Regions from separate parts of the Planococcus sp. APC 3900 genome, predicted to be linked through region 4. Evidence: riboswitches for the same ligand, from Rfam matches in the RefSeq annotation. Region 4 holds a riboswitch; each other region holds the start of a gene.
What was found. Region 4 has a riboswitch for S-adenosylmethionine ahead of mtnK (S-methyl-5-thioribose kinase). Riboswitches for the same ligand answer to the same signal wherever they lie in the genome.

Region 1 (2,197 bases), 260 kb from region 4:
CCCTTGGCTGTCCAGCGCCTGCTTTGTGAAATTTCCAACCGGTACGCTGTCCGGCTCTCCGACCGCAATGGTTTCTTCTGCATTCATCACTATTTCTGTAAAATCTGCAGTTTCCGGAAATTCCTCCAATGAAGCAAGCACAAGACGATTTTCAGCAAAAGGCACCACAGTTTCGGCTTTCACCAGTTGCTCGGATTCCAGCTGTTCCATATCCTTTTCACTGGCCGATAAAAATAAATCTGCCGGTGCGCCTTGTTCAATTTGGCTTCGCAGCTTGCTCGATGATCCATAATTGAATGACAGCTCGATATCCGGCTCCAATTGATGAAATTCCTCTTCCATTTTTTTCATCACTTCTGTCAGGCTTGAAGCTGTTGAAACAAGCAGCTCATCGCCGTTTTCTGCTGTTGTGTTGGTGCAGCCGCTCAACAGTACGGCCATTCCTATAATGCCGATCATTTTTTTCATTTTGCAGGACTCCTTATAAACAAAAAGTGACGCTTGCTATGCACGTGATTCTCCACGTACTATCAGTATAACGCCAGCCGGAGAGAAGCTGAATTATTTTCCGAATAATCTTGCAAGAAATAAGCGGTTTCGGTAAAATAAGTCATACCAAAAATTAAATACGCTTTATCCTTATCAAGAGAGGCAGAGGGAATGGCCCGATGACGCCCGGCAACCGCCAGTTCACAAACTGGAATGGTGCCAAATCCAACAGAACCACGATGTTCTGAAAGATGAGGAAGAGAATTTCACCAGCAGACCCAACTCTTCCCTTTTTCAGTGGAAGAGTTTTATTTATTTTAAGGAGTGATCACATGAAGCTGAGCAAAGCCGAACGAATCAAACGTACGCGGGTCCCTGTAGTGGATCCTTCTCTGGTTGAACGCCTCCCGCCTGGACAGGTGTTGACCGAGCGCTTTCCTGTCCTGCACGAAGGCGAGGTGCCGGTTTACGATATGGCCACTTGGACATTGAAAATCTTCGGCCAGGTTGATAAGGAAATCACGCTGCATTATGAAGATCTGCTGAAATTGCCGCAAACGACAATAACACGCGACATCCATTGTGTGACACGCTGGTCCCGCTTCGACAATACCTTTACCGGCGTCCGTTTTATTGACCTGATAAAAGAATTGGGCGTAACGCCGAAAAGCGGCTATGTGATGCTTCACGGTGACTACGATTACACCACCAATGTCGCATTATCCGATTTGGACCGGGAAGACGTGCTGCTTGCCCATTCACTTGACGGCGAACCGTTGACCGCCAAGCATGGTTACCCGCTGCGTTTTATCGTACCCCATCTGTATTTTTGGAAAAGTGTCAAATGGGTCCGAGGCATCGAATTCATCGATGAAAACCAGCCGGGCTTTTGGGAGCAGAACGGTTTCCACATGAACGGCGACCCGTTTCAGGAAGAGCGCTTTTCCGGCGAAGACTTGGAAATCCCTGAAGACGAATGGGAGAAAAAAGATTTTGACTGACTCTGGCCAGTCTTATGATTCCAGGATAATTGAACTGTCACTTTAAGAGATAACTTGCATCAATTTAGAACTTTATATTTCGTATTATTTCAAAGAACCCATCAATCTAATCCTTCATGTGAAGGTTGATGGGTTCTTTAAATCATATATAGAATGAATGGCAGCTTCCGATAAACCTCTCATGTGTAAACATAAATTTTTTAGCTGCTTTCTCCAAAAAAGTTAGCCCATCAGAACTGGCTTTTTTATATAGAATTTTAATTGTTCGCAAAATACCTATTTAACGAACAAATAGAGTAGGCTTATGGTAAAATGAGAATATTAGACTTACTTAAAGTTAAAATGGGTTGAAGCAAGGGTGTGATTGTATGTTTCAAAGTAGGTTTCCATACGCTTTAAAAGATGAAGTGACTAAAGTGGTTGGATTGATGGCTGATAAAACATACAATAATGTCACCATTGATGTCTCCGAGGACATTATTCAGTATCATCAAGACCATGAAGTCATCATGTTTCCGTACCGCATCTACTATATGGATAACTCAAATGATTTTACAAAAGGTTTAAGTGAACAACAAAAAATGATTTTACATTGTATCTATTCACGAAGTTGTGAAGGATTTGTTCGCCAAAAGCATATGCACTTGTTGCTTCAGATGGATTATGGAGATTGGACTATTCCTTATATCGTGAAAATTTGCGATGAA
Region 2 (2,197 bases), on a different contig from region 4:
ATCGCAAATGGCCGTTGCTAAATGCTCATCAGCCACTGTAATGATATTCTTTTCCCATAATTCCCCTATCCAATACATGGCAGGCGTCAATATATGCTGGTAAAGCTCATTTTTTGTATGGTTTTGCAAATAGGCTTGAACTGTATGCAAAGCCTGCTTTTCATTGCCGGCCAAAAATAACTCGGCCAACTCTTTAGATTGATTATTCATGTCAGCCTCCTTTACTCTATGAAGGTTTCAACACCGCAATGGCACTTTGCAAACAACCTGACATAAAGACTTCTTCCTCTTGTTCTGTATTCCCCGGAAGGATCTGCAGTAAGCGGTCAAAATTATCGATGATCAAGGCTCTTTCAACATTCCGGCTTGTCAAAACAGTTTCCAGCCAAATGGCGTAATCAATAAATACCTGTTCATCCTTGAGGGAAAACGCAGTCTCCAAATGATCCAGGTGGTGATGGTTATCTTTTTCTGTATGCTCAAAACCGCGCTCTCCAAAACGCTCCCAAAGTGTCGGGTATGCAGCATATATGCTTTTTGCCGTTTCAGAAGCAATTTTATTTTTTACGTCGTTCTTCATTCTGCCACCACTTCGTACTGCCGAACAACGGGGATAATTCCCGCTAATTCCTGGTCCGGGTAATTTTTCTCAAGATCATGGATCTCCTTGAATTCCTGGCTTCTCACCCACGCCATATAAGATGCTTTCGTATGCCATTCCATATGGACCGTCAATTCATTTTTCTTTTTGGTGTTTTGGATCAATCTAAATAAATGAAAGCCTTCCGCCCGATCGACGCGGCGTGAACGCTTTTGGTAAATCCCGATAACTTCCTCGGTTTTTTCAGGCGGAACAACTACCGTCGAAGTGACAATATACATTTGCTTTCTCCTTTATACACATAATTTCCTCCATAAATTATAACACTTCGATATACGAATTAAAAGAATACCGCGGTTCTGTAGTGATGAGCCCTAATTCTTTAACTGATAGCAAATTATTCTACTTACTGATGCGACATCCGATCTGACATGGATGTACAAGGCTCTATCTACAATTTCCGCTTACTGTTTTCTTTCTATTTTAACTATTTAAAATTCATCCTTGCTTTCCATGGCTAAATGATTTAAGATTAGAAACATCGTAATAGATACACCATAAACTTAATAAGATATTTCTTATCTAGAGAGACGGAGGGATTTGGCCCTGTGAAGTCTCAGCAACCAGTCTGACGAAGACACGGTGCTAATTCCAATAGGCTGCGCCTAAAAGATGAGAAGAATGCGTTTCTAGACAGGGGCTTTCTTCTTTCATTGAAGAAAAGCCCCTGTTTTATTGTTGGGAGGATGAGTGGAATGACAAAAAACAGCTTGGAAACTTTATTGGTTCAATTAGGCAATCGCAGCGATTCAACTACAGGAGCTGTGAATCCGCCCATATATTTATCGACGGCTTATGAACATGAAGGACTTGGCAAATCGACGGGCTATGATTACACACGAACCAAAAACCCGACACGCGCTGTCCTTGAAGAAGGCTTTGCGGAACTCGAAGGCGCCGATGCCGGATTTGCCTGCAGCTCGGGAATGGCGGCTATCCAATTGGTCTTGTCCCTCTTCCGTCCTGGCGACGAATTGTTGGTTCCGGAAGATATATATGGTGGAACATACCGCCTGCTTGACCACTTTGCTTCCGCCTATAACATTCATCCCACCTATGCCGAATTTAAGAACGTTGAAGATACAGAAGAAAAAATAACATCGAATACACGGGCATTGTTCATTGAAACGCCGACCAATCCACTCATGCAGGAAATTGATCTTGTTGCCTATGCAGCTTTAGCGAAAAAGCATGACCTGCTGCTGATTGTCGACAACACGTTCTTGACCCCCTATCTCCAGCAGCCGATTGCACTCGGAGCGGATATAGTCATCCACAGCGCCACAAAGTACATCGGCGGCCACAACGATGTACTCGCTGGTTTGGTTGTCGCAAAAGGCGAAAGCATTTGTGAAAGGCTTTCAACATTCCATAACTCGGTCGGCGCCGTACTGTCGCCTTTCGATTCCTGGTTGTTGATACGCGGATTGAAGACTTTGCCATTACGCATGCGCCAACATGAAGCCAATGCCAAAACCATTGCGGAATTCCTGTTGCAGCAATCAGTTGTTTCTGATGTGCTCTACCCGGGAAAAG
Region 3 (2,197 bases), on a different contig from region 4:
TCCAGGAATTTAGTGGTATCCAAATGGCGCGGTGTGTCCAGTTCCACAATGATGGTCCGTTCCGTTTTGGCTTTTTCATGAAGCGGTTTGACTGCCAATGCTTCCGCTTCACGGATGACAATCGGTTTTCTTTTCGTGACTTCTTTATGGACAATCGGCGGCAAATGGTTCAGGTGCTTTTTCACCGCTTCAATGTGCTTCGGCGTCGTGCCGCAGCAGCCTCCAATTAAACGGACCCCTTCTTCTCTCAATAACAAAGCGGCACGCCCAAAATAATCCGCTTCCGATTCATAGACGATCCGACCATCCTCCACATCCAGCAGGCTGGCGTTCGGGTAAGCCGATAAAAACGCTTTTTCAGGCAATGTGACTTCTTCAAAGGCCTGAATGGTATGGTGCGGGCCAAGACGGCAGTTGACGCCGACAATATCCGCTCCCAGACTTTCCAGTTGATGAAGAGCTTCGTTCAGCGACATTCCATTTTGCAGAATCCCCGGGTCGTGCATGGATACTTGCGCAATCAACGGCGTATCCGTCATCCCTTTCAGGTGCTTGACCGTTTCTGCGAGTTCTTCGAAATCGTAATAGGTTTCCAGCAATAGGCCGTCGGGATTTCCCGCCAACAAGTGGCTTGCCTGCTGGTCCACCATCGCAATGATTTCCTGCAGGGTGGCATCGCTTTTCCGGATTCCGCGGATTCCGCCGATGGTTCCGAAAACGAATTGGCCGCCCGGCGCTGCTGCACGTTTGGCGATGTCGATCGCGGCTTTATTGATGCCAGCGACTTGCTCTTCCAAACCGTAGCGTGCCAGCTTCGCTGCATTCGCTCCGTATGTGTTGGTCTGGATAATATCCGCGCCGGCTTTGATGTAATCCAAATGGATTTTCTCAATCACTTCCGGGCGCTGCAGATTCAATTCCTCATTGCAATACTCGATGCCGTATGAATACAGCAATGTTCCCATGGCACCATCCGCCGTCAAAATCCTGGTCTTTAATTCGTCTAATAATCCCACTCTTCTCAACCTCCTATATATACAAAAAAAGCCTTCATGAAAAAGAAGGCTTTACGATATCAAACTCGTTCCTTTTCATCTGCCAGACAATTTCTTGCCTGCTGGATTTAGCACCTGACCTTTCGGCTGGTTGCTGAAGCATCATAGGGCCAGTCCCTCAACTTCTCTCGATAAGAATTCACTATTCAGTTTTAAGTATTCTAAATATGGTACCTGTATCTGAAGAGCAGGTCAAGGCAATCTGTCAAAAAACAATGAAATTTCTGTGATTTTTTTCACAATGTATACATTTAATGTATAAAACAGCTTAATGCGTTCAACTAACCGTTGAAAATGGACCAGGAAAAGGAGTTAAGTTCTATAAATATGATTGGAAGAAATCAAGAATGCCTACTGATCCTGTCTGCAGTCCATCACTTAAAAGCATCATTTCATGAAAATTGTCCATTGATAGAATTGAATCGTATGTCATGTACATCAAATCGATACCAAGTAAACGGCCTTTCTTCCAGCATCCAGCTGATTTCCATCTTCACTGGAACGGTCAGTCCCCCCACTTTCCGCTGCTTTTTAACAGTGCCCACGCACAGCAGGGAACGGGCGTCTTCTCCACTGTCTTTGTAGCGCCAGGCTTCCACTTTCAGCAATTCGTTTTGTTCATTGAAAAAATAAGTGACAGAACCTTTAAGGCCTTCAAAATTCATGGTCGCTGTTGCGGAGTGTGCGTCCACCTCCTACCAGGAAATGAAGGGACTGAGGACAGCCGAAGGATACCAGGCGAGTTCCATCAGGTAGCGCTGGAGTGCCGATTCATTGGTCTTTTCATCATCAACTGTTTTGGAAATCGGAATGATGCCTGCAAGCTTGATGTGCATACTTGCCTTCCCTTCCAGGAAATTGTCTTTTCCTGTCACAACTACGCCTTTGCCCATTTTCAGCTTCACGATCCATCGGAAAGCAGGTGGATCCGTATAGCTGATTTGCTCTGCTTCGGATACGGTCCACTGCTTCTGTTCTGGTTTCAGTTTCATTACCCCGATTGCTTAAGACTCACCAAATTGATTTGTTCATGGCCAATAGCCCCAATTTCGGATAACCACCCTTTTATACAGGTTGGCAGTGAGCTAATCATATCTGCTGTCAGTTTGTTGGAAATTGCCCGACCTGTTTTCTTTCCAGCT
Region 4 (2,197 bases):
GCCGGAGCTCCGCGCACCTTCAAGAAGAAAATCGCGTTATATACATCTTCTACCGTTTCAAGCGTTAAATAGTCAATCTCATGCGGCAGTTTCTGCTGATCCAGGATGGTCAGCTGCTCTCCGTCCCATTTGATGGATAACGGAATGCTCATATGCGTGCCTCCTTCAGAATTTCCACCAAGTCTTTGATCGAAGCAGTTTGTTCACGCTTCAGGATTAATTCCCGCCCACTCTGCAATGCCTGCTTCTTGAAGGAAATTCTCTTATCGTTGTCTTCGATGCTGTCCAGGTCTTTGACATGCGCCAGGCCAATCGTCCGGCGGATCAATTCGCAGCCGGCGAAACCGACGGCATCGGCCAGTACTTTGCCGAGGACATATTCAAGATATCCTTCGGTCTCCTTGAACGATTCAACGCTCTGCGTTTGCCACAGTTCCGTGAATGAAGAAGCGAATACTTCCCATGTTTTTTCAATGTGAGCTACGATTTCCTGGCGCTCCTCGCCTTCCCGTGTAATCGTTTGGAAAATCAGGTTGGCCAGAAACAATCCGACATCAAAGCCGATCGGGCCGTAAAAGCCGAACTCCGGGTCAATGACTTTCGTTTCGGCCGGCCCCGCAAAAATACTGCCGGTATGAAGGTCTCCGTGAAGCAGCGCTTCCGCTTCAGTCAAGAAACTCTTCTTCAATTTCGCCACTTCCAGCTGCAGTTTGCGGTCGTTCCAAATCGCTTCTGCTGCTGCCTGCAGCTGTGGTTCGTAATCATTGGTGTCAACATCAAAAAATGGATCGGTAAAAATCAGGTCTTCTGTGATTTTGCATAGTTCCGGATTGGAAAACTCAGCAGCCAAGCGTTTTTTCTCAAAAGGATGCAGCCCATAATCAGAAGTGTGGAACAAAGTCTGTGCCAGGTATTCGCCGATATCCTGTGACAGCCTTGGAAATTGCCGGCCGTTGATCAAGCCTTCCCGCGCAATTTCGAGATGCGATAAATCTTCCATCACCGTTATAGCCAATGCTTCGTCCGTTGCATGGACGGCCGGCACCAAAGACGGCACAAACTCGCCGTGCTTCTTCAGAACATTGGCTTCGATCGTCGCACGCTTCAATGTCAGCGGCCAACTTTCGCCGATGACTTTGGCATATGGCAAAGCCTGCTTGATGATCAGCCTCTTGCCTGTGGCTGCCTCTTCAATTTGAAAAACATAATTTAAATTGCCGTCGCCGATTTCCCGGCACGTCAATTGAGCTTTATGATCAAATGCTTGAATAGTTTTCGCCAATTCGATGGCAGCTTCTTCGGTTAATGATTTATAGGTGGTTGGAGCCGTAAGTGTCATGGTCAATCTCCCTTTCTCTGCAATATAAAAAGCCTCTTTCCAAAAGAAAGAGGCCAGAATAAGAGATCCCATGCCTCTTATCTTTCAGAAAATAAATTTCTGATGGAATTAGCACCGTGCCTTACAGGATATTCATCCTGGCGCCAAAGCGCCCCGTCTCACAACGGTATTACGGTCGGTTGCTGGGCGTCATCGGGCCAAAATCCCTCTGCCAGCTCTTGATAAGAGTACTGCTTGTCGTGCTATTAAGTTCTGAAATGAATCCTATCACGATTCAGAATTGACTGTCAATCACATTTTTTAAATAAAAACAATTTTGCAACAATGCTGTTGACAGATTTCGGTGCGCATGAAATAATCAGAATTACTTTACTCTATTAAAGCAGTTCTATCATTTCGAACGATCATTTCTTTTTACGCTGAGATTCTATAAGTAGGACCAGCCCAAAAAACTTACCCAATTTCATATCTTTCTTATTCAGAGCAGGTGGAGGGACAAGCCCTACGATACCCGGCAACCGGTCCAATAGTGGACACGGTGCTAATTCTTGCAGCCAGAACCGATGGCTGAGAAATAAGAAGTTGTTAAAGCCCTTAACCTCTTCTTATTTGAAGAGGTTTTTTATTTTTTAAAATTGCATGGGAGTGTTGAATACATGAGCATCTTGACTGCTACTTATCAATTATACGGAAAGCCTGGTTCTTTTGAGAAAAAGGCGGAAGGCATCGCTTTGGGTCTGACGATCGGCTCCTGGACCGATTTGCCGCTCCTCGAACAGGAGCAGCTGAAACACCATAAAGGAAACGTCGTTTCCGTTAAGGAATTTGAAGAAATCAACCATCCATTGAAACCCGAAC

Region 1: it holds a riboswitch for S-adenosylmethionine, as region 4 does, so the genes downstream of both, QMA04_RS02025 (sulfite oxidase-like oxidoreductase) here and mtnK (S-methyl-5-thioribose kinase) in region 4, are expected to answer to the same signal.
Region 2: it holds a riboswitch for S-adenosylmethionine, as region 4 does, so the genes downstream of both, QMA04_RS04985 (methionine biosynthesis PLP-dependent protein) here and mtnK (S-methyl-5-thioribose kinase) in region 4, are expected to answer to the same signal.
Region 3: it holds a riboswitch for S-adenosylmethionine, as region 4 does, so the genes downstream of both, QMA04_RS09320 (bifunctional homocysteine S-methyltransferase/methylenetetrahydrofolate reductase) here and mtnK (S-methyl-5-thioribose kinase) in region 4, are expected to answer to the same signal.

Annotation. Positions count from the first base shown of each region.
Region 1 covers NZ_JASDCT010000001.1:405,900-408,096, reverse strand. The annotation lists gene modA (molybdate ABC transporter substrate-binding protein) at 1-468, opposite strand, end outside; SAM riboswitch class I at 637-747, shown strand; gene QMA04_RS02025 (sulfite oxidase-like oxidoreductase) at 828-1,490, shown strand; gene QMA04_RS02020 (hypothetical protein) at 1,859-2,197, shown strand, end outside.
Region 2 covers NZ_JASDCT010000002.1:202,977-205,173, reverse strand. The annotation lists gene QMA04_RS05000 (cobalamin B12-binding domain-containing protein) at 1-210, opposite strand, end outside; gene QMA04_RS04995 (hypothetical protein) at 227-580, opposite strand; gene QMA04_RS04990 (antibiotic biosynthesis monooxygenase family protein) at 577-882, opposite strand; SAM riboswitch class I at 1,177-1,280, shown strand; gene QMA04_RS04985 (methionine biosynthesis PLP-dependent protein) at 1,357-2,197, shown strand, end outside.
Region 3 covers NZ_JASDCT010000004.1:41,789-43,985, reverse strand. The annotation lists gene QMA04_RS09320 (bifunctional homocysteine S-methyltransferase/methylenetetrahydrofolate reductase) at 1-1,016, opposite strand, end outside; SAM riboswitch class I at 1,089-1,193, opposite strand; partial or broken gene QMA04_RS18220 (DUF6920 family protein) at 1,448-2,047, opposite strand; gene QMA04_RS09305 (hypothetical protein) at 2,047-2,197, opposite strand, start outside.
Region 4 covers NZ_JASDCT010000001.1:143,803-145,999, reverse strand. The annotation lists gene mtnA (S-methyl-5-thioribose-1-phosphate isomerase) at 1-152, opposite strand, end outside; gene mtnK (S-methyl-5-thioribose kinase) at 149-1,339, opposite strand; SAM riboswitch class I at 1,414-1,567, opposite strand; SAM riboswitch class I at 1,811-1,920, shown strand; gene mtnW (2,3-diketo-5-methylthiopentyl-1-phosphate enolase) at 1,996-2,197, shown strand, end outside.